Regions from separate parts of the Rhizobium sp. BK008 genome, predicted to be linked through region 3. Evidence: predicted binding sites of a transcription regulator. Region 3 holds the regulator's gene; each other region holds the start of a gene.
What was found. Region 3 encodes LexA, which represses DNA repair genes until DNA is damaged. Its sites were predicted from a motif close to TGTTCNNNNTGTGTTCNG; they were not measured.
Positions count from the first base shown of each region.

Region 1: FHT69_RS34305 (ImuA family protein) is a predicted target of LexA. The motif match lies at 4,311-4,328, and genes of this name have one in related genera.
Region 2: FHT69_RS24355 (2'-5' RNA ligase family protein) is a predicted target of LexA. The motif match lies at 4,698-4,715, and genes of this name have one in related genera.
Region 4: FHT69_RS03080 (ATP-dependent helicase) is a predicted target of LexA. The motif match lies at 3,434-3,451, and genes of this name have one in related genera.

Region 1 covers NZ_JACIFK010000005.1:110,701-116,715, forward strand. Annotated here, with positions in the region: gene FHT69_RS20880 (pyridoxal-phosphate dependent enzyme) at 1-871, shown strand, start outside; gene leuD (3-isopropylmalate dehydratase small subunit) at 945-1,553, opposite strand; gene FHT69_RS20890 (VOC family protein) at 1,688-2,107, opposite strand; gene FHT69_RS20895 (hypothetical protein) at 2,234-2,467, opposite strand; gene FHT69_RS20900 (HpcH/HpaI aldolase/citrate lyase family protein) at 2,606-3,520, shown strand; gene FHT69_RS20905 (DUF1737 domain-containing protein) at 3,520-3,726, shown strand; gene FHT69_RS20910 (metallopeptidase family protein) at 3,749-4,186, opposite strand; gene FHT69_RS34305 (ImuA family protein) at 4,348-5,292, shown strand; gene FHT69_RS20920 (Y-family DNA polymerase) at 5,303-6,015, shown strand, end outside.
Region 2 covers NZ_JACIFK010000007.1:43,054-49,068, forward strand. Annotated here, with positions in the region: gene FHT69_RS24325 (aminopeptidase) at 1-516, opposite strand, end outside; gene FHT69_RS24330 (glutathione S-transferase family protein) at 643-1,326, opposite strand; gene FHT69_RS24335 (MarR family winged helix-turn-helix transcriptional regulator) at 1,409-1,852, shown strand; gene ybaK (Cys-tRNA(Pro) deacylase) at 1,887-2,360, opposite strand; gene FHT69_RS24345 (ArsC family reductase) at 2,390-2,740, opposite strand; gene FHT69_RS24350 (succinylglutamate desuccinylase/aspartoacylase family protein) at 2,854-3,915, opposite strand; gene FHT69_RS24355 (2'-5' RNA ligase family protein) at 4,003-4,620, opposite strand; gene FHT69_RS24360 (methylated-DNA--[protein]-cysteine S-methyltransferase) at 4,870-5,433, shown strand; gene FHT69_RS24365 (SDR family oxidoreductase) at 5,521-6,015, opposite strand, start outside.
Region 3 covers NZ_JACIFK010000001.1:1,639,144-1,645,158, forward strand. Annotated here, with positions in the region: gene eno (phosphopyruvate hydratase) at 1-898, opposite strand, end outside; gene kdsA (3-deoxy-8-phosphooctulonate synthase) at 1,121-1,966, opposite strand; gene FHT69_RS07960 (VOC family protein) at 1,963-2,859, opposite strand; gene lexA (transcriptional repressor LexA) at 3,057-3,776, shown strand; gene FHT69_RS07970 (ComEC/Rec2 family competence protein) at 3,757-6,015, opposite strand, start outside.
Region 4 covers NZ_JACIFK010000001.1:656,624-662,638, forward strand. Annotated here, with positions in the region: gene FHT69_RS03070 (ATP-dependent nuclease) at 1-202, shown strand, start outside; gene FHT69_RS03075 (hypothetical protein) at 535-882, shown strand; gene FHT69_RS03080 (ATP-dependent helicase) at 899-3,391, opposite strand; gene FHT69_RS03085 (VOC family protein) at 3,652-4,128, shown strand; gene FHT69_RS03090 (PrkA family serine protein kinase) at 4,541-6,015, shown strand, end outside.

The DNA.
Region 1 (6,015 bases), on a different contig from region 3:
CAGCGGCAAACGGCTCTGGCTGAAGCTTGATGCGCTGCAGCCTTCCGGCAGCTTCAAGCTGCGCGGCGTCGGCAGGCTTTGCCAGCACGAGGTGGAAAATGGGGCGCGCGAGATCTTCTGTGCTTCCGGCGGCAATGCCGGGATTGCCGCGGCTTATGCCGGCCGGGCGCTCGGCATACCGGTCACGATCGTCGTGCCGGAGACGACGACGGCCGATGTGCGGCAGACGATTACCGCGACGGGCGCCAATGTCCTCGTCCATGGTTCGGTCTTCGACGAAGCCAATGCCCATGCCGTCGAACTCGCCCGGAGCCGTAAGGCGACCTATGTGCACCCCTTCGACCATCCGCTGCTGTGGGATGGCCATGCCACGCTGATCGACGAAGTGGTGGCGAAGGGTGCAAAATTCGATTGCGTCGTCACCAGCGTCGGTGGTGGCGGGCTGCTTGCCGGCATTGTCGCGGGGTTGCAGCGAAACGGGCTATCCGATGTGCCCGTCATCGCCGTCGAAACGGAAGGGGCGGCCTCGCTGAACGCCAGCCTCAAGGCGAATGAGCGTATCACCCTTCCCGCCATTACCTCGATTGCCACTTCGCTCGGGGCGCGGCAGGTGGCGCAGCATGTCTTCGACCTGCCGAAGCAGCATCCGATCGAAAGTATCGTCGTCAGCGACGCCGATGCCGTTGCCGCCTGCCTGAAATTCGCCGATGCGCAGCGCATTCTGGTCGAGCCGGCTTGCGGTGCCGCCCTTGCCGTTGCCGATGTGCATGCCGGGCTGCTTCAGCGCTTCGACAATCCGCTGATCGAAGTCTGCGGCGGCATCGGCGTATCGCTCGAAAAGCTCAGAGCTTGGAAAGAGAAGTTTCTCTGATCTGCGGCAATTCGGTACTGTAAAGAAAAAGCCGGGCGAAAGCCCGGCTTGATCGGCAATTATTGGATTGTGCTCAGGCCGCCCAAGGGTGCGAAGCGGCGTTCTTCTTTTCGAAACTGTCGATCGCCTTGCCCTTTTCGAGCGTCAGGCCGATATCGTCGAGGCCGTTCAGCAGGCAGTGGCGCTTGAACTCGTCGAGATCGAACTTGATCGAACCGCCATCGGGGCCGGTGATCTCGAGGCTCTCGAGGTCGACGGTCAGGATGGCGTTGGAGCCGCGCGAGGCGTCGTCCATCAGCTTGTCGAGATCGTCCTGGCTGACCTTGATCGGCAGGATGCCGTTCTTGAAGCAGTTGTTGTAGAAAATGTCGGCGAAGCTGGTCGAGATCACGCAGCGGATGCCGAAATCGAGAAGCGCCCAGGGCGCGTGCTCGCGCGACGAGCCGCAGCCGAAATTGTCGCCGGCAACGAGGATCTTGGCATCGCGATAGGCCGGCTTGTTGAGCACGAAATCCGGGTTTTCCGAGCCGTCCTCATTGTAGCGGGCTTCGGCGAAGAGGCCGGTGCCGAGGCCGGTGCGCTTGATCGTCTTCAGATAATCCTTCGGAATGATCATGTCGGTGTCGATGTTGACGACCGGCAGCGGCGCTGCAACGCCCGTGAGCTTCACGAATTTATCCATGATCCATGCTCCATTTCAGCAAATCTACTTTCTGAATTTGCATCTAGTCCAGTTTTTCGTCGAAATGAAGGAGAATCTTTCACAGATGGCGGCCACGCGACGTTTCGCGCGGCCTGCCGATTGCGCCGGTCCCCTTATTTGGACGGTGCGTTCAACCCCCAGAGGACGCCGAACGGATCACGAAGCTGGCCGTAGCGGTCGCCCCAGAACATCAGTTCGACCGGCATGACGACTTCGGCGCCGGCCGCAACCGCGCGATCCCACCAGAAATCGATATCGTCGATAACCAGCTGGATGGCGAAGCCTTCGTGGCCTTTGAAGGGATGGCCGTATTCGGGATAGGCATCCGACAGCATGAGGGAGCTGCCGTTGATGTAGAGATGCACATGCATCGTTCTGCCGTTTTCGTCGACCGGCACGCGATAGGCCTCTTCGGCGCCGAAAGCCTTCGTGTAGAATTCCGCAGCTTTCACCGCGCCATTGACCGTCAGATAGGGCAGCAGGCCATTCTTGACCGGCGGCATCTTGGTCGGGTTGCTCTCTGTCGCATCCATGCTTGTCCTCCATTCGTTTTTAGCGCCGGCTGAATGCCTGGCTGCTTCAAGGACGCAGCATGGAAGCGTGATCCGACAGTGTCGGCCGAAATTTTTCAGCGAACGAAATCTTCAGTGAAAAGGTGATCAGAGATCGATGATCGTGCCGCGGCCGTCGTTCCACACCCGCATCTCCGGCTTATTGTTGTTTGCCTTGGCACGGATCGGAGCGGGCTTCATCTTCATCGACAGCGCGCGCCCGACCATGAGTACGGTCAGGATGCCGCCGACAGCAAGCGTCACCGAAAAGGTGAGAAGCAGCATGGCCACGAAAACGGTGGCGCCGGCAAGCATGAGGAAGATGGAGCGAATGTTCTGCATGGTTAGAGACCTTTCTTCGGAAAGGAATGTGGTCCTTCTCTTTCCTCTCTGCAAGGCAAGCATGGCTTTTTGTTGTTCTGCTGGATGTTCTGGGGCAGGTTGCTTGCTTCGGCTGTCAAAGCTTGGCACTAATTCGCCATGAGCCGAAACCCCGTGACCCCTCGCCTGCGCCGTTCGGTGCTGAGCGTGCCTGCCATCAACCCCCGCGCCCTCGAAAAGACCCATGCGGTCGATTGCGATGCAGTGATCTTCGATCTCGAGGATTCGGTGGCGCCGGAAAAGAAGGCGGAAGCGCGGGAAAACCTGAGGCGCTTTTTTTCGGATCGGCCGCTCCAAGGCAAGGAGCGGATCATCCGTATCAACAGCCTGTCGTCCAATTTCGGCCTGGCCGATCTGAAGCTGGTGACGGCGCTTGGTCCCGATGCCGTTCTGCTGCCGAAGGTCGACGAGCCGCAGGATGTCACTGATATCAGCGACCTTCTCTCCGAGGCGGATGCGCCCGAAGATCTGCGCATCTGGGCGATGATCGAGACGCCGCGCGGCATCCTGAATGCGGCTGATATCGCCGAGGCCGGGCGCACGCCGGGCTCGCGGCTCGATTGTCTCGTCGTCGGGCTCAACGACCTGCGCAAGGAAACCGACGTGCTGCCGCAGCCGGGACGGAGCTATCTCGTGCCGTGGCTGATGCAGGTCGTCCTTGCGGTCAGCGCCTACGGGCTCGATGCGATCGACAGCGTCTTCAACGATTTCAGGGACGAGCAGGGTTTCGATGCCGAATGTCAGCAGGGCCGGGCCATGGGCTTTACCGGCAAGATGCTGATCCATCCCGCGCAGATCGAGCCCGCCAATCGCCATTTCGGCCCGGATCCGGCCGCGATTGCGGAAGCGGAGGCGATCATATCAGCCTTTGCCGATCCCGCTTCCGAGGGGCTGAACGTCATCAATGCAGGCGGTCGGATGATCGAGCGGCTGCATCTTGTCCAGGCGGAAAGTCTGGTTCATAAAGCCCGCCTGATCGCAGCCCGCCAGGCTGCAGCACGAAAGACGATGTGATGAAACTCTACCGCTTCCTGACCGGTCCCGACGATGCTTCCTTCTGCCACAAGGTTACCGCCGCCCTCAACAAGGGCTGGTCGCTGGAGGGCTCGCCGACCTATGCCTTCAATGCCGCAACCGGCGCGATGCAGTGCGGCCAGGCCGTCGTCAAACATGTCGAAGGCAAGGATTACGATCCTGAGATGAAGCTCTCCGAGCAGTAGCGCGTTCTGCCAAACGCGCGGTTTAGCGCTCGGCGGCTTCCTCGGCGCTGGCCTCGATCCGCTCCATGTCATCGTCGCTCAGCCCGAAATGATGGCCGATCTCGTGGATCAGGACATGGGTGATGATATCGCCGAGCGTCTCATCGTTCTCAGCCCAGTAATCGAGGATGGGGCGGCGGTAGAGGCGGATGCGGTTCGGCATCTCGCCGGTTTCCACCGTGAAACGTTCGGAAATGCCCCTGCCCTCGAAAAGGCCGAGCAGGTCGAAAGGGGTTTCCAGCGCCATGTCCTCGAAAACGTCGTCATCGGGGAAATCCTCGATCTCGATCGTGAGGTTGGTCGTCAGCTGGCGGAATTCATCCGGCAGATGGCTGTAGGCCTCCATTGCCAGCGACTCGAAGGTGCTGATCGTCGGCGCATGGCGGTCCCGCCAATCATCGCTCTGGTCTCTGCGGGCCATGAATATTCCTTCCTTTGCGGGCCCATATAGAACCTTTATCGCCGATTTTCGAGTGCGGAATCAAAGGCAGGAATAAATTCATAGAGAATGGCCGTTGACTCTTCATTAGCTCTCTGGAATCTATAAGAACATAACAGGAACAAGACGGATTGGAGAACGCCATGGCGCAGCACGCCCTGGCGCGCGAGCGGCTTTTTGCGCTCCGCGAAACCATCGCCAGATTGGAGGGAAAGCCCGCGCCGGCGCTTGCCGCGGCGGAACGGGAAGCCGTGGCGGAAGGACGCAAGGCCCGCCAGGAGCGCACTCTGCCGCCCCTGCCGTTTGGAATAGAGTTCCTCGATGGGGCACTGGAAGGCGGCCTGCCGCTCGATGCGATCACCGAATTCCGCTCGGCTCTGTCTCGCGATGCCGGTGCGGCAAGCGGGCTGGCTATGGCTGTTGCCGCACGGCTGCAGAAACAGGAAGCGGATGCCGGCAGGTTTCTGCCGTTGCTCTGGATCGGCGATGCAATCGGCACGCTGGAGGCCGGCCGTCCCTATGCCCCCGGACTTCGGGATTTCGGACTGAGCCCGGAGCGGTTTCTCCACGCCGCGCCACGCAAGCTGGACGAGGCGCTCTGGCTGGTGGAGGCGGCGGTGGAAAGCGCTGCCTTCTCGGCCGTCATCTTCGAAGTGCGAGGCAATCCCGCCCATTTCGGGCTGACCGAAAGCCGCAGGCTCAGTCTTCGGGCGCGGGCTGCCCGCCATCCACTCTTTCTCGTGCGCCAGGCCGGAGCGGAGGAGGCAAGCAGTGCGGCTTTCCGTCTGCATGTCGAACCGGCCCCGGCCGGTCTACGGCCGTTGCCGGACGGATCGAGGCTTTCCGGCAGCATCGGCAATCCGATTTTCCGTCTCACGCTGGAGAAGAGCCGCAATCCGGCTTCGCTCTCCTTTCTTCTGGAGTGGAATCCCCATGAACGCGAATTTCTCCCTGTCGCCGAACCAAACCTCGTTCGTCCTCCAGGCGAACAGTCAGCGCATTCTGGCGCTCAGCTTCCCGCATCTGCCAACGGACCGCATCGCCCGCAAACGATGGGGGCTCTCCTGGCGTTCGAAAGGGCGTCCTGAGACGCCGCCTATCGTCTGTTCCGGCAAGCTCAACAATGCCATTCGGCTGACGGCACTGGACGAGTTGGCCGAGAGGCTGGGGTTGAGGAAGGATTTGGGCGTTGCCGAAGCGCGCGCCATGTATCCAATGCTCGAGGTCGCGGAAGAGGATCCGGCGGCCGACCGCCGGCTGCTGGAGGCAATTGCCGACTGGTGCGACCGTTATACGCCGCTGGTGGCATTCGACAGCAAGGACGGTCTGTTTCTCGACATTAGCGGCTGCGCCCATCTGTTCGGCGGTGAAAAGGCGCTTCTTCGGGATGTGCTGTCGCGGCTTTTTCATATGGGGTTCGATGCACGGGGCGCGATTTCATCATCGCCCGGCCTTTCCTGGGCGGTGTCCCGCTTCGGGCAGAGTGGCGTGATCGAGGACGAAGAGGCGGAACATGTGCTGGTGTCCTTGCCGGTTACAGCCTTGCGGCTGGAAGGACAAACCGTCGATGCTCTGAAGAAGCTCGGCCTGAAATATATCGGCGATGTCATCGATGCGCCGCGAGCGCCGCTAACCCGCCGGTTCGGGCCGGAACTGCTTCTGCGTCTCGACCAGGCGCTGGGGCATGAAGAAGAGCCGGTCTCTCCCCGGCGTCCTGTCGCCAGCCTCTCGGCCGAAAGCCGGCTGATGGAGCCCATCGGGACGGAAGAGCAGATCCTTGCCGTCACCAGGCAGGTCGCCATGTCGCTGCA
Region 2 (6,015 bases), on a different contig from region 3:
GATCGGTTCCGGATCGTCGGGGAAGACCACCTTGGCCCAGGACGGGTTGGGATAGGAGACGATGTTCCAGTTGATGTCGAAATTCGAGATCTTCTCCAGCGCCGGCTTGTAGGCGGTGGAGTTGGCGCGATTGGCGCGGCCGACCTTGCCGGCATCCTGCTCGGAAAGCAGCATCGGATTGTCGCCGGCGACGGCAAGACGGGCCGCCCCGTTGGCATAGGCCTTGGCCATGCCCTCGTAGAGCCAGCCGGAAGCGCGGTCGAAGCTCTCGTCGCCGCCATATTGATAGCGCGCCAGCGTCGTTTCCTCGTCGGAATAGAAGGCGGTGACCAACCCGGCGCCGGCCTGATAGGCGTGTTTGGTGATCAGGCGCACCAGCGGCAGCGCCACGACAGGCGCGGTGACCACCAGATCCTGACCCTTCTGCAGCTGCAGCCCGACCTTGACGGCGACTTCCGCAAGCTTTTCCAGCTTGTCGGGATCAACGGTGTTCTGGCTCTGGGGCATGAAAGTCATGGTTCAACCTGCCTTCTGTCATTAACGGTGAGAGGCTGGAAGACTTAGACCCGTTTGCGGCGAAAATGAAGCGTATCGCCGCCAAATTGCAAGCGGTCGGATGGACGTCCGGCCGCAGCGCGGGCTTCAGGCGGCCGCCTCCAGCCTGAGCAGGATCGAGTTATGCTTTTCGAGGAATTCGACCAGCCGCTGCGGGTAGTCCGCACTGACGGCGGCCTTGACGCTTGCCCGTTCGGACAGCGCCTTGCGCCAGTGCCTCACCCGCTCCAGCCCTTCGAAGATGCCGCTGTCGCCGAGCGTGTCGAAGAGATCGAAATAACGAAAGACCGGCGCGAACACGGCGTCGACCAGGCTGAAGCCGTTGCCGGCGAAATAAGGCCCGTCCGTCAGCACCGTCTCGATTGTCGCGAATTTGGCGATGAGCGCCTTGCGTTTGATTTCCAGCTGCGAGGCATCCTCGGCCGTTTCATAGCCCCAGAGATCGGAAAGCACGGACGAGCCGAATTCCATCCAGCCGCGATGGCGGGCACGCGTCAGCGCGTCTTTGGGATGCAAGGCGACGCCAATCTGCGTTTCCTCGAGATATTCGCAGATGACGCTGCTTTCGAACAGCACGGCCTCGCTGCCGTCCTCCTCTTCGATCCTGAGCAGCGGTACCTTTCCGAGCGGAGAGATCTTCAGGAACCAGTCCGGCTTGTCGGCAAGATCGATGTTGATGCGTTCGAAGGGCACGCCCTTTTCGAGAAGCGCGATCGCGGAACGCTGCACATAGGGGCAGAGGTGATGGCTGACGAGAGTAAGCTTGCTCATGGCGGTCTCCACGGGATGATAATAGATGTAATTGCATGTAATATCACTTGCGGCTGAATTCAAGGTAGATGTAATTGCATTTATGTCCGAAAAAACGCCGAATCCGAGCGAAGCTGTCACTTCTGCCTGGACGAGCATCATGCGCGCCCGCGAGCGCTTGCTTGGCGCGATTGAAGCCGACCTGAAAGCGGCAGGCCTCCCGCCGCTTGCTTGGTACGACGTGCTGTGGGAATTGGCGCGCTCGGAAGACGGCAGGCTGCGCCCCTACGAGATCGAGGAGCGGACCTTGCTGGCGCAGTATAATCTTTCCCGGCTGATCGACCGGCTGGAAAGCGAGGGCCTGGTCCGGCGCGAAACCTTCGCCAGCGATGGCCGCGGCCGCTGGGTGGTGATGACGGATGCCGGCCGAAAGCTTCGCGAGCGCATGTGGGCCGTCTATGCCAGATCGATCGAGACCCATATCGGCTGCAGGCTTGCCGAAAGCGAGGCGAAGACGATCGCCGGCCTGCTCGACCGCTTCTTATAGTTTCAATCGCCAGAGCATCGGCATCCTGTTCTGATCAGGCAATCAGCGGCGCGGCGACGGCCTTGAGCACCGTCAACGCATCCTTCGGATCGATCCGCACCTGCAGCCCGCGCTGCCCGCCATTGATGAAGACCAGCGGCTCGGCAAGGGCGGCTTCCTCGATCGCCGTCGGCACCGTCTTCTTCTGGCCGAACGGGCTGATGCCGCCGACATGATAACCTGTCAACCGCTCGGCATCGGCGGGCTTCATCATGTTGGCCGATTTGCCGTGAAAGGCGTTGGCGAGCTTCTTCATGCTGACCTCGCGGTCCGACGGTACGACGACGCAGACCGGTTTGCCGTCCACCTCCGCCATCAGCGTCTTCAGCACCCGGTGCGGCGCCTCGCCGAGCGCTTCGGCCGCCTGCAGCCCGACGCGCTCGGCATTGGGATCGTAATCATAGGCATGGACCGTGAAGGCGATACCTGCCTGCGAAAGAAGCTGTGTCGCGCGCGTGGTCTTGGACATCTCTCCCCCTGAGCTCAGCGAGCCGTCTGTCAGCCGCCGAACGTACCGGCGTAAATCTCCGGCTTGAAGCCGACCAGCAGCTTGCCTCTAGCCTCCAGCACCGGCCGCTTGATCATCGACGGCTGGTCGAGCATCAGGGCGATCGCCTTTTCCCGGGTCAGGTTCTCACGCTCGGCATCGGGCAGTTTGCGGAAGGTGGTGCCGGCGCGGTTGAGCACGGTATCGAGGCCGGCCTTGTCGATCCAGGCTTCGAGATGGGCACGGTCGATACCGAGCGCCTTATAATCGTGAAACTCATAGGCGACGCTATGTTCTTCCAGCCAGCTGCGGGCCTTCTTCATCGTGTCGCAATTCTTGATGCCATAGATGGTGACGGCCATGCCCGATCGATCTCCCTGTGATGACAGCGAGATAACATGCAGGCCGGCCGGCGCAAACGCCGTGCGACGTTTTATCCCCTGCGCGCCGATGGTCACCGCAGGCAAAACCCCGCTCAATTTTCCAGCGTCCCGGCCTTGCGCGACGCCTGGCTTGGGTTCTCGCAGGCGATCTTCATCAGGTCGCCGCGCCGCCGCACCAGCCGGTCGGAGGTTCGGGTCAGGATCAGCCCGTCCTGCGGCGCGGTGAGCTCGATGCTGCCGCCCGGCTGCCCCGGCCGGGTGAGGATCGTCGCAAGACGATCGCCTTCCGCAACCCTCTCGCCGATATTGCGATGGAAGAGCACGGCGCCACCTTCTCCAGCGCGAATGATCTCGACATTGTCGAGCGGCACGGCCGGCCCGTAAAACGTCGTTGACGCTTGCTTCCTGTCGCCGACGATCCCCCGTGCCTCCAGGAAGCGCCAGAGCCCGTCCGCATCCTTTTTCGCCAGCACCGGATCGACGTCGCGCTTGCCGCGCAGTTCGACGGTGACGGAGAGTTTGCCGGGCAATCGGGAGCGGCGCTCGCCGGGGACTTCATATTTCCATGCAAAGCCGACGGCCTCCTCGAAGGCCGAGCTTTCGCCATCCGAAAGCAGCACGGCCTCCATGTCGAGCGCGCTGGCGAGATCGGCCGCCTCAGGCCAGAAGGCCTCGTCGATGTAGGCATATTGCAGGGATTCGTCGTCGCAATGCAGGTCGAGCACGAGGTCGGCACCGAGCGCCATATGCAGCAGTTGCCGCTTCAATCTGTCGGTAGCCGGGGTGTCATCGAGGTCCTCGATCAGTGAGGCCCGATCGACAAGGGAGATCAGCGGGAAATCCCGGTTGAAATTGGTGCGCGAGCCCAGGTCGAAACGGCCCTGCAATTCGCCGAAATGCGACTGCGCCGCACCGATCGGATTGGCCTGCGGCACGATGGTGACATCGCCGGCGATCCCGCCCTGGCTTTCCGCCTGCCGCAGCCGCTCGCAGAGGAAATGCAGCAACACCGTTCCAGGCAGCTCGCCGGCATGCAGGGCCGCCTGGATATAGGTCTTGGGCGCCTCCGGATCGTGGCCCGTAAAGCGCAGCACCGGCAGCCGCCACTCCGTTCCCGGCGTATCGCCCGGGATGATGATCTCTGAAATGTCCATGCCGCTTTCGCTCCCGTTTGCGTCAATGCCGGAACAGGCCTTCAGAGCTTTATGCGCGGAAATCAGGCAAGCGCAAGCCGCGATCCATCATTGCCCGCAGCCGAGCAGCGGCCAGCGATCGATGACCCGATGTTCGGTCTTTCCGAGAACACTGTGGACGAGCAGGAATTCGGCGGCCGTCCATGAAACCGGTCTGTCGAGGCTTGTCGGCGGCACGGCCTTGCGGTCGTAGAGCAGCGTCATATGTGGCGTGAAATGCCGGCTTGTATTGTGCCGCAATCCGGCATTGTGCATGCCGACACCGAGTTGGACATGCAGCCGTGTGAGCGGCTTTCGTCCGCCTTCACCGCAAAGCACGAGTGGCCGCGCCTTGCCCTCCCGCTTGAAACTCATGATCCTGTCGAAGGTGATCGTGATCGGTGCGCTCTCCACCGTCGCGCCGGCCTGGCGCGCCGCAAAGACCGCGTCCTCCGGTAATTCTTCATAGTCATCGATGCCGATGATCGTCACGTGCAGCGTCGTCAGGCGTGGTCTTGCGGAAAGAGAGAAAGCTTTGCCATGGTCATCGGCGATCGCGGCCGCCTGCCGTTCGACGGCATCGGGAGGGCAGAGAGCGAAGAAAAGCCGGTGTCTGCCGGTGTAACTTTCGTTCGGCCGCTCGCGACGATTCTTGTCACACTCGAAATCGAGGGAAATCTGGTTCATAGGCCCTCACGGTCGTCATGACCTGACGCGTCGTTTCCAAAACGCGACGGAGGATATTCTCAACAGGACCGCACCTCAAGAACAAAAAGAGAACATAATGTCCCGATATGCTTGGCGTTAAATTCATCCGAACCCTTGCCCGGCGCCGGATGAAGTGGACTTTCGAAAAGCCCGGTACGCGCAAGAAACGGGTTGAAACAGCGGCCGTCTCATACGATTTTGAAGGCAATCGAACATGCGGAGGCTGTCATGGCTGAGACAACGCACCACTATCTCATCTTCGAAACCGCGGGCGGTTTCTGCGGCATCGCCTGGAGCGATGCCGGCATCACCCGTTTCCAACTGCCGACCAAATCAGCGGAAGCGACCGAACGGCTGCTGCTGCGCCGCCTACCGGATGCCGAACCCGGCGCGCCGACGCCAGCTGTGCTAGAGACGGTTGCCGCCGTGAAGCGCTATTTCCAGGGCGAGGAGACGGATTTTTCCGGAGTCGAACTCGATCTTGCCGGCCAGGATGCCTTCTTCCGGGATATTTATGCGGCGGCACGGCGTGTCGGCTGGGGCCGCACGACCACTTACGGCGCGCTGGCGAAGGAGCTTGGCGCCGGGCCCGAGGCCGCCCGCGACGTCGGCCAGGCGATGGCGAAAAACCCGGTCGCTCTGATCATCCCCTGTCACCGGGTGCTTGCGGCCGGCGGCAAGATCGGCGGCTTCTCCGCGCCCGGCGGTTCGACATCGAAGGCCCGCATGCTGGAACTCGAAGGCGTCAATCTCGCACCGCCGCCGCCCGCCCAGCAGTCCCTGGGTTTTTAGGCGGCGGAGGCTTTTCGTTTCCGCAATTCCGGACGCGAAACCGCGCTACACTTTTGCGGGAATTGCTTTGGCAGCAATCTCAGCCGCTCAATGCGGGCTGGCTGTCGGCCGGATGATGATCTCGCTGACATCGACGTCATCAGGCTGGCTGACGGCGTAGAGGATCGAATTGGCGATCGCCTCGGGGCTGATCGTGATCGCCCTGAAAGCCTTCATCGCATCCCGCGCGGTCGGATCGGTGATCGTCTCGGCCAGTTCCGATGTCGTTGTGCCGGGAGAGATGACGGTCACCCGGATGCGGTCGGTCTCCTGTCGCAATCCGTCCGAGATCGCCCGCACCGCGAATTTCGTCGCGCAATAGACGGCAGCCGTCGGAGAGACGCTGTGGCCCCCGATCGAAGACAGGTTGATGATCTGCCCCGACCCCTGCGCTTTCATGATCGGAAGCGCTGCGGCAATGCCGTAGAGAACGCCCTTGATGTTGACGTCGACCATCCGGTCCCATTCGTCGACCTTGAGGGCATCGAGCGGCGAGAGCGGCATGACGCCGGCATTGTTGACGATCACGTCCAGCCGTCCGAA
Region 3 (6,015 bases):
CGGTCAGCGTCTTCCAGCCATCCCAGTCGTCCTCAGCCATGCCGTCCTCGATCGAGATGATCGGGTACTTGGCGGCGAGTTCGGCCAGATATTCGGCCATGGCGCCCGATTCGAGCGTGCGGCCTTCCCCTTCGAGAACATATTTGCCGTCCTTGAAGAATTCCGTCGAGGCGCAATCGAGGCCGAGGTAGATGTCCTCACCCGGCTTGTAGCCGGCTTTTTCGACCGACTTGACGATGAAGTCGAGGGCTTCGGAAGCGCTCTTCAGGCCCGGTGCGAAACCGCCTTCGTCGCCGACATTGGTGTTGTGGCCCTGTGCGGCAAGTTCCTTGCGGAGCGTATGGAAGACTTCCGAACCCATGCGCACGGCTTCGGCGATCGTATCGGCGCCGACCGGCAGGATCATGAATTCCTGGAAATCGATCGGGTTGTCGGCATGGGCGCCGCCGTTGATGATGTTCATCATCGGCACCGGCAGCAGGCTGGCGGAAGCGCCGCCGACATAACGGTAGAGCGGCAGGCCGGAGGCCTGGGCGGCAGCCTTGGCGACGGCGAGCGACACGCCGAGGATGGCGTTGGCGCCGAGGCGCGACTTGTTCGGCGTGCCGTCCAGCTCGATCATGATGTTGTCGATCTGGATCTGGTTTTCGGCGTCGATGCCGCCGATCGCATCGAAGATCTCGGTGTTGGCGGCATCGACCGCCTTCTGGACGCCCTTGCCGAGGTAGCGCTTGCCGCCGTCGCGCAGTTCGACCGCCTCATGCGCGCCCGTCGAGGCGCCCGAGGGAACAGCCGCGCGGCCCATGCTGCCGTCTTCGAGATAGACATCGACTTCGACGGTGGGATTGCCACGGCTATCGAGAATCTCGCGGGCGATGATATCGGTGATTGCAGTCATGGGTTCTTCCTGCTCAGTGGGTGATAAGTCGTTCGAAACCTGTCTTAATCGAAGGCGAGCAAATTACAATGCCGCAATTGCCAGCCTTCGAACCAGCGTTCCGATGTGGACGAAAGCGCGTCGCGATCTCTAACATTCGCTTGGTCCGCGCTTTGCTCTTTGGTTTTGCGCGACATGCTTATAGCGCGATCATGTCAGACTGTTGAACGTCAAGCTGGGTAATCAGGCCTTGGCGACCGCATCGAAGGCAAGCAGCTTTTCGAGGAGCCGCGGCATGTCCTTGAGATAGACCATGTTCGGTCCGTCGGAAGGCGCATTGTCGGGGTCCTGATGGGTTTCGAGGAAGACGCCGGCAATGCCGGTCGCCACCGCTGCGCGCGCCAGCGTTTCAACGAATTCCCGCTGGCCGCCCGAGGAATCGCCCTGCCCGCCCGGCTGCGCCACGGAATGGGTGGCGTCGAAAACAACGGGAGCACCCATCGACGCCATGATCGGCAGCGAACGCATGTCGGAAACCAGCGTGTTGTAGCCAAACGAGGCGCCGCGCTCGCACAGCAGCACGTTCGGATTGCCGCTGGCGTTAAGCTTCTTCAGGACGTTTTTCATATCCCAGGGAGCGAGGAACTGGCCCTTCTTGACATTGACGACGCGGCCGGTATTGGCGGCGGCGATGAGAAGATCGGTCTGGCGGCAAAGGAAGGCCGGGATCTGCAGGACATCGACGGTCTTTGCCACCTCGGCGCATTGTTCGGCGGTATGAACGTCGGTCAGGACGGGAAAGCCGAATTCCTTCTTGAGGTCGGCAAAGATCTCCATGCCCTTTTCAATGCCGATGCCGCGTTCGGCCGAAAGCGAAGTGCGGTTCGCCTTGTCGAAGGAGCTCTTGTAGACGAGGCCGATGCCGAGCTTTCCGCAAAGCTCCTTCAGCGTGCCGGCCACCATGAAGGCGTGGTCGCGGCTCTCCATCTGGCAAGGGCCGGCAATCAGCGACAGGCGGCCGGTGTTGGAAAAGGTGACCTGGCCCTGGCCCTCGCCGATCTTGACTTGGGAATTCGTATCTGTGCTCATCGTGTTTCCTCGAAGGCGAAAAGCGTGCCCTGCCCGGGCGCGGGCTTCACCAGAATGCGATTGTTCTTGCGCGTATATGTCACCCCGTTAGCAGCCAAATGCGCTTCTGTCACGGCAAGATCGGCGACAGCGAAGAGAATCGCCCGGCCGCGCAGGCCGCGGTCGGCGTATGGGACAGCGACCTCGAAATAGGCCTCCAAACCCTCCGGCGTCATCAGGCTGATTTTCACATTCGACGCCGCGATCTTGACGCCGAAACCGGTGTTCTCGACTGCCGATTGCGCGCTGGCAAGACTGACGAAGGCGGCGAAGGCAGCCGCATCGGGCGCGCAAAGCACCACCTCGGCAATGCCGGTGACGCCATTGGCATGCGCCTCCAGCGCGCCGCGGTCGGCCGGCAGCGGATTGACGCGCTCGACGGTGAAGAGAAAGAGATCGGGCGCGCGCAGGTCGCCGGCAAAGGCCAGCCTGAAGCCGGCAATGCTCTCAGAACCATCCGGCATCGTCATCGGCCGGCTGAACGCCAGCATCTCGCCGGCGCTCGCTCCGTCGCCGACGAAATTCCGATGATCGATATCGGCATCCTCGCTGCCGAAGGCCACCGCCGAAAGCCCTTCCTCGCCGCAGCGGAATCGGAAGGCGCGGTTGCGGGCGGTGAAGACATTGCCTTGCCGCGCCGATGCTTCACTTTCCCTAACGCTCGCAATCCCGAGCGGCTCCAGATAGGTCTTATCGGCAAAAAAGACGCAGGCATTCTCCGTTCCGAAGGGATGACGCGCATCGGCGGCAACGGTAAAGCCCAGCTTGCCGAGCCTCTCGCGCGCCAGATCGATATTGACGACCGGCAGCACGACATGATCCAGCGGGCGTGGTTTGGCGGAATGCTCGTTCATGGTATCCCCTCTCCTCACACGGCAGAGATGTGCGACAGTGCCGCGCAAGGCAAGACTTGTCGGCCAATCCGGCGAATGAAAATAAAAATCTCAACGAGTTGGCGCCAAGTTTTACGGAAATTTAGCTACTTGCGGAACACATATGGAACATATAGTGTCTGTTCTGGATTTGTTTCAATCACGAGGTCACAACGTCGATGCTCACGCGCAAACAACAGGAGCTTCTCCTCTTCATTCATGAGCGCATGAAGGAATCCGGCGTTCCGCCGTCTTTCGACGAAATGAAGGACGCCCTGGATCTCGCTTCGAAGTCCGGGATTCACCGGCTGATTACTGCGCTCGAGGAGCGTGGCTTCATTCGCCGCCTACCGAACCGGGCCCGCGCACTCGAGGTCATCAAGCTTCCGGAGGCCTATAGCCCCAGCATCCAGCCCCGGCGCGGCTTTTCGCCGAGCGTCATTGAGGGCAGCCTGGGCAAGCCCCAGCCGGTCGCCACTCCCGCTCCTGCAAAACCCGTCGCCGACAATGGCAACTCAGTCTCCGTGCCGGTCATGGGCCGGATCGCCGCCGGCGTTCCGATCTCGGCAATCCAGAACAACACCCACGACATCGTCGTTCCGGCCGATATGCTCGGCTCCGGTGAACACTACGCGCTGGAGGTCAAGGGTGATTCGATGATCGACGCCGGCATTTTCGACGGCGACACCGTGATCATCCGCAATGGCAGCACCGCAAGCCCTGGCGACATCGTCGTTGCTCTCGTCGACGACGAAGAAGCGACGCTCAAACGCTTCCGCCGCAAGGGCGCCTCGATCGCGCTGGAAGCGGCCAACCCGGCTTACGAGACCCGGATCTTCGGGCCAGACCGCGTCAAGGTGCAGGGCAAACTCGTCGGCCTTATTCGCCGCTATCACTGACACCCTGCAGGCCGGTTTCGACAAAGCTGTTGCTGCGCCAGTCATAGGCGCGATGGCGGATCCATGGCCGCCACAGATCATCGAATGCGGTTGTGACCTCCATGCCGGCCTCCGCGAACCGCAGCTCGACGGAACCGGTCCGGCGCAACGTCTCGCCGGTGAAGAGCGTCGCGCCTGAGCGGCAGCTGTTGAAACGCAGGCGGACCGACGTTACCACGATATCGGCCGCATCGCAGGCCGGAGCGAGATAGGCGGCATTGTCGATGACGGCGACCACATGACCGTTGCCAAGCCTTGATATGCACCAGGCCTTCTTGACGCAGGAAAAGCGGTTTGCGTCACCGCCGGCTGCAGCCGCCCGCATCGCCGCCCTCGCTTCGTTCTGCTGATCGCGGGAGAGCTTGACGCGGCGGTCCTCTCCCGCTGGCGGGACAGCAGGACCATCCAGCATCTTCGGCGGGTCATGCGCCGGCAGGACCAGCGCGCGCTGCCATTGGTCGAAGATGAAATCCGGCGGGTTTTCACGGTTGGAGGCCATTGCCGCCGCCTCGACGACCGCGACGAGACTGCCATCTTCCGAAATCACCAGATCCGGCGGCCGGGGAACCGGCAGAAGCAGCAGGATGAGCGTTGCGACTGACATGATCGACGTGCCCATATGGCGCAGCCGAGTGCGGAGCAGCGTCAGCAGCAGGAAGCCTGCCACGGCGACCGCGAAATACCAGGCGGGCAAGCGGCCGATGCCGATGTCGCCACCCCAGCCGGACACGGTCTTGGCGACGGCGATCACCAGATCGAGGCCGAATCCGACAATCTTCCAAGGCAAAACGTCCAGACCGAAAGGCATGAGCAGCATCGCCAGCAACCCGGCCGGCATGATGATGAAGGAGATGATCGGCATCGTCGCGAGGTTTGCCGGCAGGCCGTAGGCGGTCAGGCGATGAAAATGCTCGATCGAAAACAGTGCGGTGGAGAAACCGCCGATCAGCGAGGTCAGGAAGACACCGCCGAAGAACCCCGCAACCGCGACGAAAGGCCTGACGATCGGCAGCTTCAGGAAGGCATTCTCGCGGACGCGCCGATCCTTCCACAGCTGATAGCCCGACACGAGCGCCAAGGTTGCGGCAAAGGACATCTGGAAGCTCGGCCCCAGGACTTCGGAGGGCGAAATGACGAGGATGACGAGCGCGGAGAGAGCGACATTGCGCAGGCTGATCGACGGCCGGTCAAAGAAGACGGCAATCAGCATGATGGCCATCATGATGAAGGCGCGTTCGGCCGAGACCGCGAAGCCGGAGATCAGGAAATAGGCCGTGACGGCGATGAGCGCGCCGGCGGCGGCGATCTTCTTCGTCGGATAGGCCTGGGCGACGCCGGGAAAGAGGCTGAGCAGCATCCGGAAGCCGACGAAGAAGATGCCGGCCGACAGCGCCATGTTGAGTCCTGAGATGGCGATGATATGCGCCAGACCGGACTGGCGCAGCGCCTCCGTGGTCGCATTCGAGATGGCGCGCCGTTCGTCCGTCACCAGAGCAGCGGCAAAAGCGCCGGTGTCGCCGGGCAGAATCGATCGGATGCGGTCGCCGATGCCGCTGCGCAGCCGGTAAAGCCATTCGAGCAGGGCTTCCGCCGTCGATCTGGCAGCCTGCGGGCCTGCCTGCAAATCGACTTTCGTCGGCGCGCCGTAGAAGAAACCATTGGCGCCGATGCCATCGAAATGGGCCCCGAAAGAGAAGTCGTTGAGCTCTGGAAGTGCTGGGCCTGACGGTGGTGTCAGCCGAGCCCTGCCGGTGATGATGTCACCGATCTCGAAAGGCGCGTCGGCGCCGCGGGCGATCGCGGTTATCCGTTCCGGCGGCCGCTTCACCTGCGGCGCCTCGGTGCCGGTGACGGCCAGAATGTAGCGCCACCGGCCGCGACCATCGCCTTCGCGCCGTTCGACACGGCCGGTCACCGTCGTCGTCACGGCGGAGTCGAGGATCACGGTCGAAGCCCGCCAGCTTTCGAACTCCGCCGAGACCATGCCACCGGCCATAAGTGCAAGCGCCAGCAGGACGGTCCGCAATGCCGCCCGCATACGGCTGGCGATCAGAACCGCGGTCGTAAGCACCAACAGGCAGAGCAGCGGTGCAATGACCGGAAAATCCGATGCTCCAAGAAACCAGAAGACTGATCCGGCGCCGAGGAAGACCGGCGAGAATAGCAGCAGGCGGCCATGATCCGCCTCCTCGCCCAGCAT
Region 4 (6,015 bases), 980 kb from region 3:
CTTGCTTGACAGCGGGACAAAGACGCTTTTCGAGCGCGATGAAGCTGAGTTGTTGCCTCACCTGTATGATGTAAGAATGGAGAAGAAACGCCACTTCTGCACGGCCTTCAATTCCGCGATTGCAGCTGATAATAACTTGAATCTAAGGTTTTCAACTACATTTTCGGAGATTAGGTCGGCGTTTTCCGGTGCTATAACATAGATCCGGATCACACATGCTAGACAAGCGCCTCCACCACACGCTTCTGCCCCTCCCGATTGAAAGCACTGTCAACTTATCGCCTTCGACCCCGACAATGTTGCAGCCCCGAATTTCAGATGGAACACACGCTGGCGCGCAAGGTGACGCTGACGATTCAGGCTTGTTTATTGAAGTAGGACTGCCGTAGCAGCAGCCACAGCTATCGTAGCTTCGGGCCTGGGAGGACCTCAATGTGGAGTTCTGCTAATTTGTCGGGGAAATTTGGCGCTAGGTCGATCTTGCTCGCGGCCGCGATTTCTGCCTTTCTTGCCTCAGAAGCAGGAAGCGAAGCCATGTCCGAGCCCGAGCCAGACGAAAAGATCGATGCGACCTTCCGCAACGGATCGCTGACGGCGACCGGGATCATCCTCGGTTTCTCCCTCAATTTCATCAGTCTCTGGGTATCCAATCCGAATGACTGGAGCCGCATCGATCTTCTGCCGATGTCGTTCCTGACGGTCGGCATCGCCATTCAGGTGAAGGTGTTTGCCGATCTTCTGGCGCGGGACTCACTGGTGGCTGTCAAATATGACCGGGCTCGCCGGCTTTTCCTGATCGGATTGTCGATCGTCGCCACCGGGATGGGAATTGCCCTGATGAACGATATTCTCGGGCTTGGAAGCATGCGGATGCTCGGCTGAAGGTGCTGACGCAAGGTCAGACGCGTTCGACGAACCCGTCCAGCACCCGCTTCTGTCCGGCCCGGTCGAACTCGATCGTCAGCTTGTTACCTTCGATGCCGGTGATGTTGCCGTTGCCGAATTTCAGATGGAACACGCGATCGCCGAGGGTGAATCGCGACGGTTCCGACGAGGTCGATTTCGCCACCAGCTCGCCGTCGATCGTGCGCCCTTTCGGACCGCTTTCGCCATAGCCGATGCGTTCGACGGCGTGGCCGGAGCGGGTGCCCCAATTGTCGCGGGTGGCGTCGGTCTTGTTGGCCTGGGCGCGTTTCCAGCCTGGGGTGGAATAGGAATTGGCGAAGGGCTCGGCCTTGTCGAAGCGGGACTGGCCGTAGCCGCCGCGGCCGTAACCGCCATAGCTCTGCTCCATTTCGGCGACCTCGACATGGGTTTCCGGCAGTTCGTCGAGGAAACGCGAGGGCAGGGTCGACTGCCAGAGACCGTGGATGCGGCGGTTGGAGACGAACCAGATATGGCAGCGGTGCTTGGCGCGGGTGATGCCGACATAGGCAAGGCGGCGTTCCTCCTCCAGGCCGGCGCGGCCGCTCTCATCCAGCGAGCGCTGGTGCGGGAAGAGGCCTTCCTCCCAGCCGGGCAGGAAGACGGTGTCGAATTCCAGGCCCTTGGCCGAGTGCAGCGTCATGATCGAGACGGCGTCGAGGTTCTCGTTGGTCTCGGCATCCATGACGAGGGAGACATGTTCAAGGAAGCCGCGCATCGACTCGAAGCTCTCCATCGAGCGGATCAGTTCCTTAAGGTTCTCAAGGCGGCCGGGAGCTTCGGCGCTTTTGTCGTTCTTCCACATGTCGGTATAGCCGGACTCTTCGAGGATCTGCTCGGCAAGTTCGGTATGCGGTGTGTTTTCAAGCAGTTCCTGCCATCGGCGGAAAGATTGAATCACGTCGAAGAGGGCTTTTCGCGCCTTCGGTTTCAGCTCGTCGGTCTCGATGATGTCGGCCGCTGCCGCAAGCATCGGGATGTCGCGAGCGCGCGCGTAGTCGTGCAGCGCACGCACCGTCGTATCGCCGAGGCCACGCTTTGGCGTATTGATGATGCGCTCGAAGGCGAGGTCATCGGAGGCTTGAGCGACCAGGCGGAAATAGGCCATGGCATCGCGGATTTCCAGGCGCTCGTAGAAGCGCGGGCCGCCGATGACGCGGTAATTGAGGCCGAGGGTGACGAAGCGGTCTTCGAATTCGCGCATCTGGAAGGAGGCGCGTACAAGGATCGCCATGTCGTTCAGCAGATGCTTGCTGCGCTGGAGCTGCTCGATCTCCTCACCGATGGCGCGGGCTTCCTCCTCCGAATCCCAGGAGGCGTGGACCTGAACCTTGACGTCGTCCGGATCGGAGCGGTCGGTGAACAGCGTCTTGCCGAGCCGGCCTTCATTATGGGCGATCAGATGCGCCGCGGCGCCGAGAATATGTTCGGTCGAGCGGTAATTGCGCTCGAGCTTGATCACCTTGGCGCCGGGGAAATCCTTCTCGAAGCGCAGGATATTGTCGACCTCCGCGCCGCGCCAGCCATAGATCGACTGATCGTCGTCGCCGACGCAGCAGACATTCTGCGGCTCGCCCTTGGCGCGCTGGGCGAGGAGCCTCAACCACATATACTGGGCGGTGTTGGTGTCCTGGTACTCGTCGACCAGGATATAGCGGAAGCGGCCGTGATATTCCTTCAGGAGATCCGGATTCTTGCGGAAGATCGCGATCGGATGCATCAGCAGATCGCCGAAGTCGCAGGCGTTCAGCGTCGTCAGGCGATTCTGATAGGCAAAATAGAGATCGCGGCCGCGGCCATTGGCAAAGGCGCGGGCGTCGCCCTCGGGAATATCGGCAGGCCCGAGGCCTTTATTCTTCCAGGTGTCGATCATGCCGGCGAACTGCTTGGCCGGCCAGCGCTTGTCGTCGAGGCCTTCGGCCTGGATCAGCTGCTTGATCAGGCGGACGACGTCGTCGGTATCGAGAATGGTGAAATCGGAGCGCAGGCCGACGAGTTCGCCGTGGCGGCGCAGCAGCTTGACGCCGATCGAGTGGAAGGTGCCGAGCCAGGGCATGCCTTCGACGGCGCCGCCGACGAGCAGCGCAATGCGCTCCTTCATCTCGCGGGCGGCCTTGTTGGTGAAGGTGACGGCGAGGATCTGCGAGGGGAAGGCGCGGCCGGTGTTGAGAATATGGGCAATGCGGGTGGTGAGCACCCGTGTCTTGCCGGTGCCGGCGCCGGCGAGCACGAGGACCGGGCCCTCCAACGTTTCGACGGCATCTGTCTGCTCAGGATTCAGCCCGGCGAGATAATCCGGCCGCTTGCCGCCGTCGCGGGCCGCCATGGCGCGCGCGGCGAGGCCTCCAGCTGCAATGCTCCCTGTTGCAGGCGCCTTTCCCAACGAAGCCTGAGGCGGCTGCGGCTTGCGCGCCATCTCGCCCGGCTCTTCATCAAAGAAGGGAATATCGTCGAAACTATTGCTCATGGCGCGTAATGTAGTGATTCGGGAAGGAAAGACCAGAAAAGATGTTCTGCTTTCATTCCCAAGTGGCCGCTATCCCAAGCGGGATGCTCTGGGCACTAAGGGCGCCGCGAGCGCGGCTGCGATCGCCATGCCGGCGAACCGGGCGAAAAAATTCAGATCGCAGCCTGTCGGAAGCGATGCCGGCGCGACGTCCTTGAAGCATCGGGCTTCGATCATCGGACGGGGTCCGGATCAATACTCGTCAACAAGGAGGCCGTTTCATGCCGAAGGTCGTTTCAAATCTCTGGTTCGCCGAGCAAGCGCGCGAAGCCGTCGAATTCTACACATCCGTTATCCCCGACTCCCGGATCGGCCGCATCACTATATTGCCGGCGGAAACGCCGAGCGGGCCTCCCGGCAGCGTCGAGCTGATCGAGTTCACGCTCGGCGACCAGGCCTTCCTGGCGATGAAAGCCGGGCCGCTCGATAGCTTCAACCATTCCTTCTCGATCGCGATTCTCCTGGAAAGCCAGGCCGAGATCGATCGGATATGGGAGGCATTCCTCGCCAATGGCGGCACGCCGGAGGCCTGCGGCTGGCTGAAGGATCGCTGGGGCCTTTCCTGGCAGATCGTGCCGCGCATGCTTTCCGAGATGGTCGCCGATAGCGACCGCGAGCGGGCGAGGCGGGTGACCGAGGTGATGCTCGGCATGATCAAGATCGATATCGCCGCGCTGGAAAAGGCGTTCAACGGCTGAGTCGCGCCGGTGGCATATCGTTACGAAAAACGGGCGCATGGCTGTGATGCGCCCGTCTTTATCATGTCAGGCGCGGATGGGTATGCGCTGTCCAGCATCGACTTTGCGCAGATTGGCTGCCAAGCGTCGATTTTTCCAGGGCTCGAATCACGGGCGACATTGCACACCCTTTTCATCTTTCTGTCACGTCGCGAAATGTGCTGATACCGCAAAAGCCCTTTTCTCAACTACAATAAGAAACAGTTTCGTAGAGTAAAAAAATAACCGGTGCATGCACGTTTTTGTGCATTGCCAGAAACAGCCGGTGAGCGTGGAATATACCTGCGAAACTATTGATTCTTAGGAATGTCGTGGCCATCTCCTTTGGTATGACGACCTAGAGCCTGTGGCAGTAACCTTGAATGGAGGGCCCATGCTGAGCGAATCCGTATTTGATGCGTTCACCCGCAGTTATGATGCGCGCCGCGAGACCGATATGTCGATCGCGGAGTATCTCGACCTTTGTAAAAAAGAACCGCTTGCCTATGCCAATGCGACCGAGCGGCTGCTCGCCGCGATAGGTGAGCCGCAGATGGTCGATACCGCCAGGGACGCGCGCCTCGGCCGGATTTTCATGAACCGGACCATCCGGATCTATCCCGCCTTTGCCGGCTTCCACGGCATGGAAGAGACAATCGAACGCATCGTTTCCTTCTTCCGGCACGCAGCCCAGGGGCTCGAAGAGCGCAAGCAGATCCTCTATCTGCTCGGCCCGGTCGGCGGCGGCAAGTCGTCGCTGGCGGAGCGGCTGAAGCTGCTGATGGAGGTTCATCCGATCTACGTGCTGAAGGCCGGTGACGAGATCAGCCCCGTTTTCGAAAGTCCGCTCAACCTCTTCGACCCGGACACGATGGGATCGCTCCTGCAGGAGCAATACGGCATTCCCCTGCGTCGCCTGAACGGACTGATGAGCCCGTGGTGCCTGAAGCGACTCGACGATTTCGGCGGCGATATCTCCCGCTTCCGCGTCGTCAGAGTACAGCCTTCGCGGCTGCGCCAGATCGCCATCGCCAAGACCGAGCCTGGAGACGAGAACAATCAGGATATCTCGTCGCTGGTCGGCAAGGTCGATATCCGCAAGCTGGAGACCTATTCCCAGAACGATCCCGATGCCTACAGCTATTCGGGCGGCCTCAACCGCGCCAATCAGGGCGTGCTCGAATTCGTCGAGATGTTCAAGGCGCCGATCAAGATGCTGCATCCGCTGCTGACGGCGACGCAGGAGGGGAACTATATCGGCTCCGAGAATATCGGCGCCATACCCTTCTCCGGCATCGTTCTTGCGCATTCGAACGAGGCGGAATGGCAGACCTTCAAGGCCAACAAGAACAACGAAGCGTTCATCGACCGTATTTGCGTCATCAAGGTGCCCTATTGTCTGCGCGTGACGGAAGAGCAGAAGATCTACGAGAAGCTGATCGAGGGATCCGAACTCGCCGATGCGCCATGCGCCCCGGCGACGCTCGAAATGCTGGCCCGCTTCTCCGTGCTTTCACGCCTGCGCAAGCATGAGAATTCGACGTATTTCTCGAAGATGCGCACCTACGACGGCGAAAGCCTGAAGGAGACGGATCCGCGCGCCCGCAGTGTCCAGGAATATCGGGATGCCGCCGGCATCGACGAGGGCATGGACGGCATATCGACCCGCTTCGCCTTCAAAGTGCTCGCCTCCACCTTCAACCACGACACCACGGATATCGGCGCCGATCCGGTTCATCTGATGTATGTGCTGGAGCAGTCGATCCGCCGCGAGCAGTTCTCCGACGATGTCGAGAAGCGCTATCTGGAATTCATCAAGGCCGATCTTGCGCCGCGTTACGCAGAGTTCATTGGAAATGAAATCCAGAA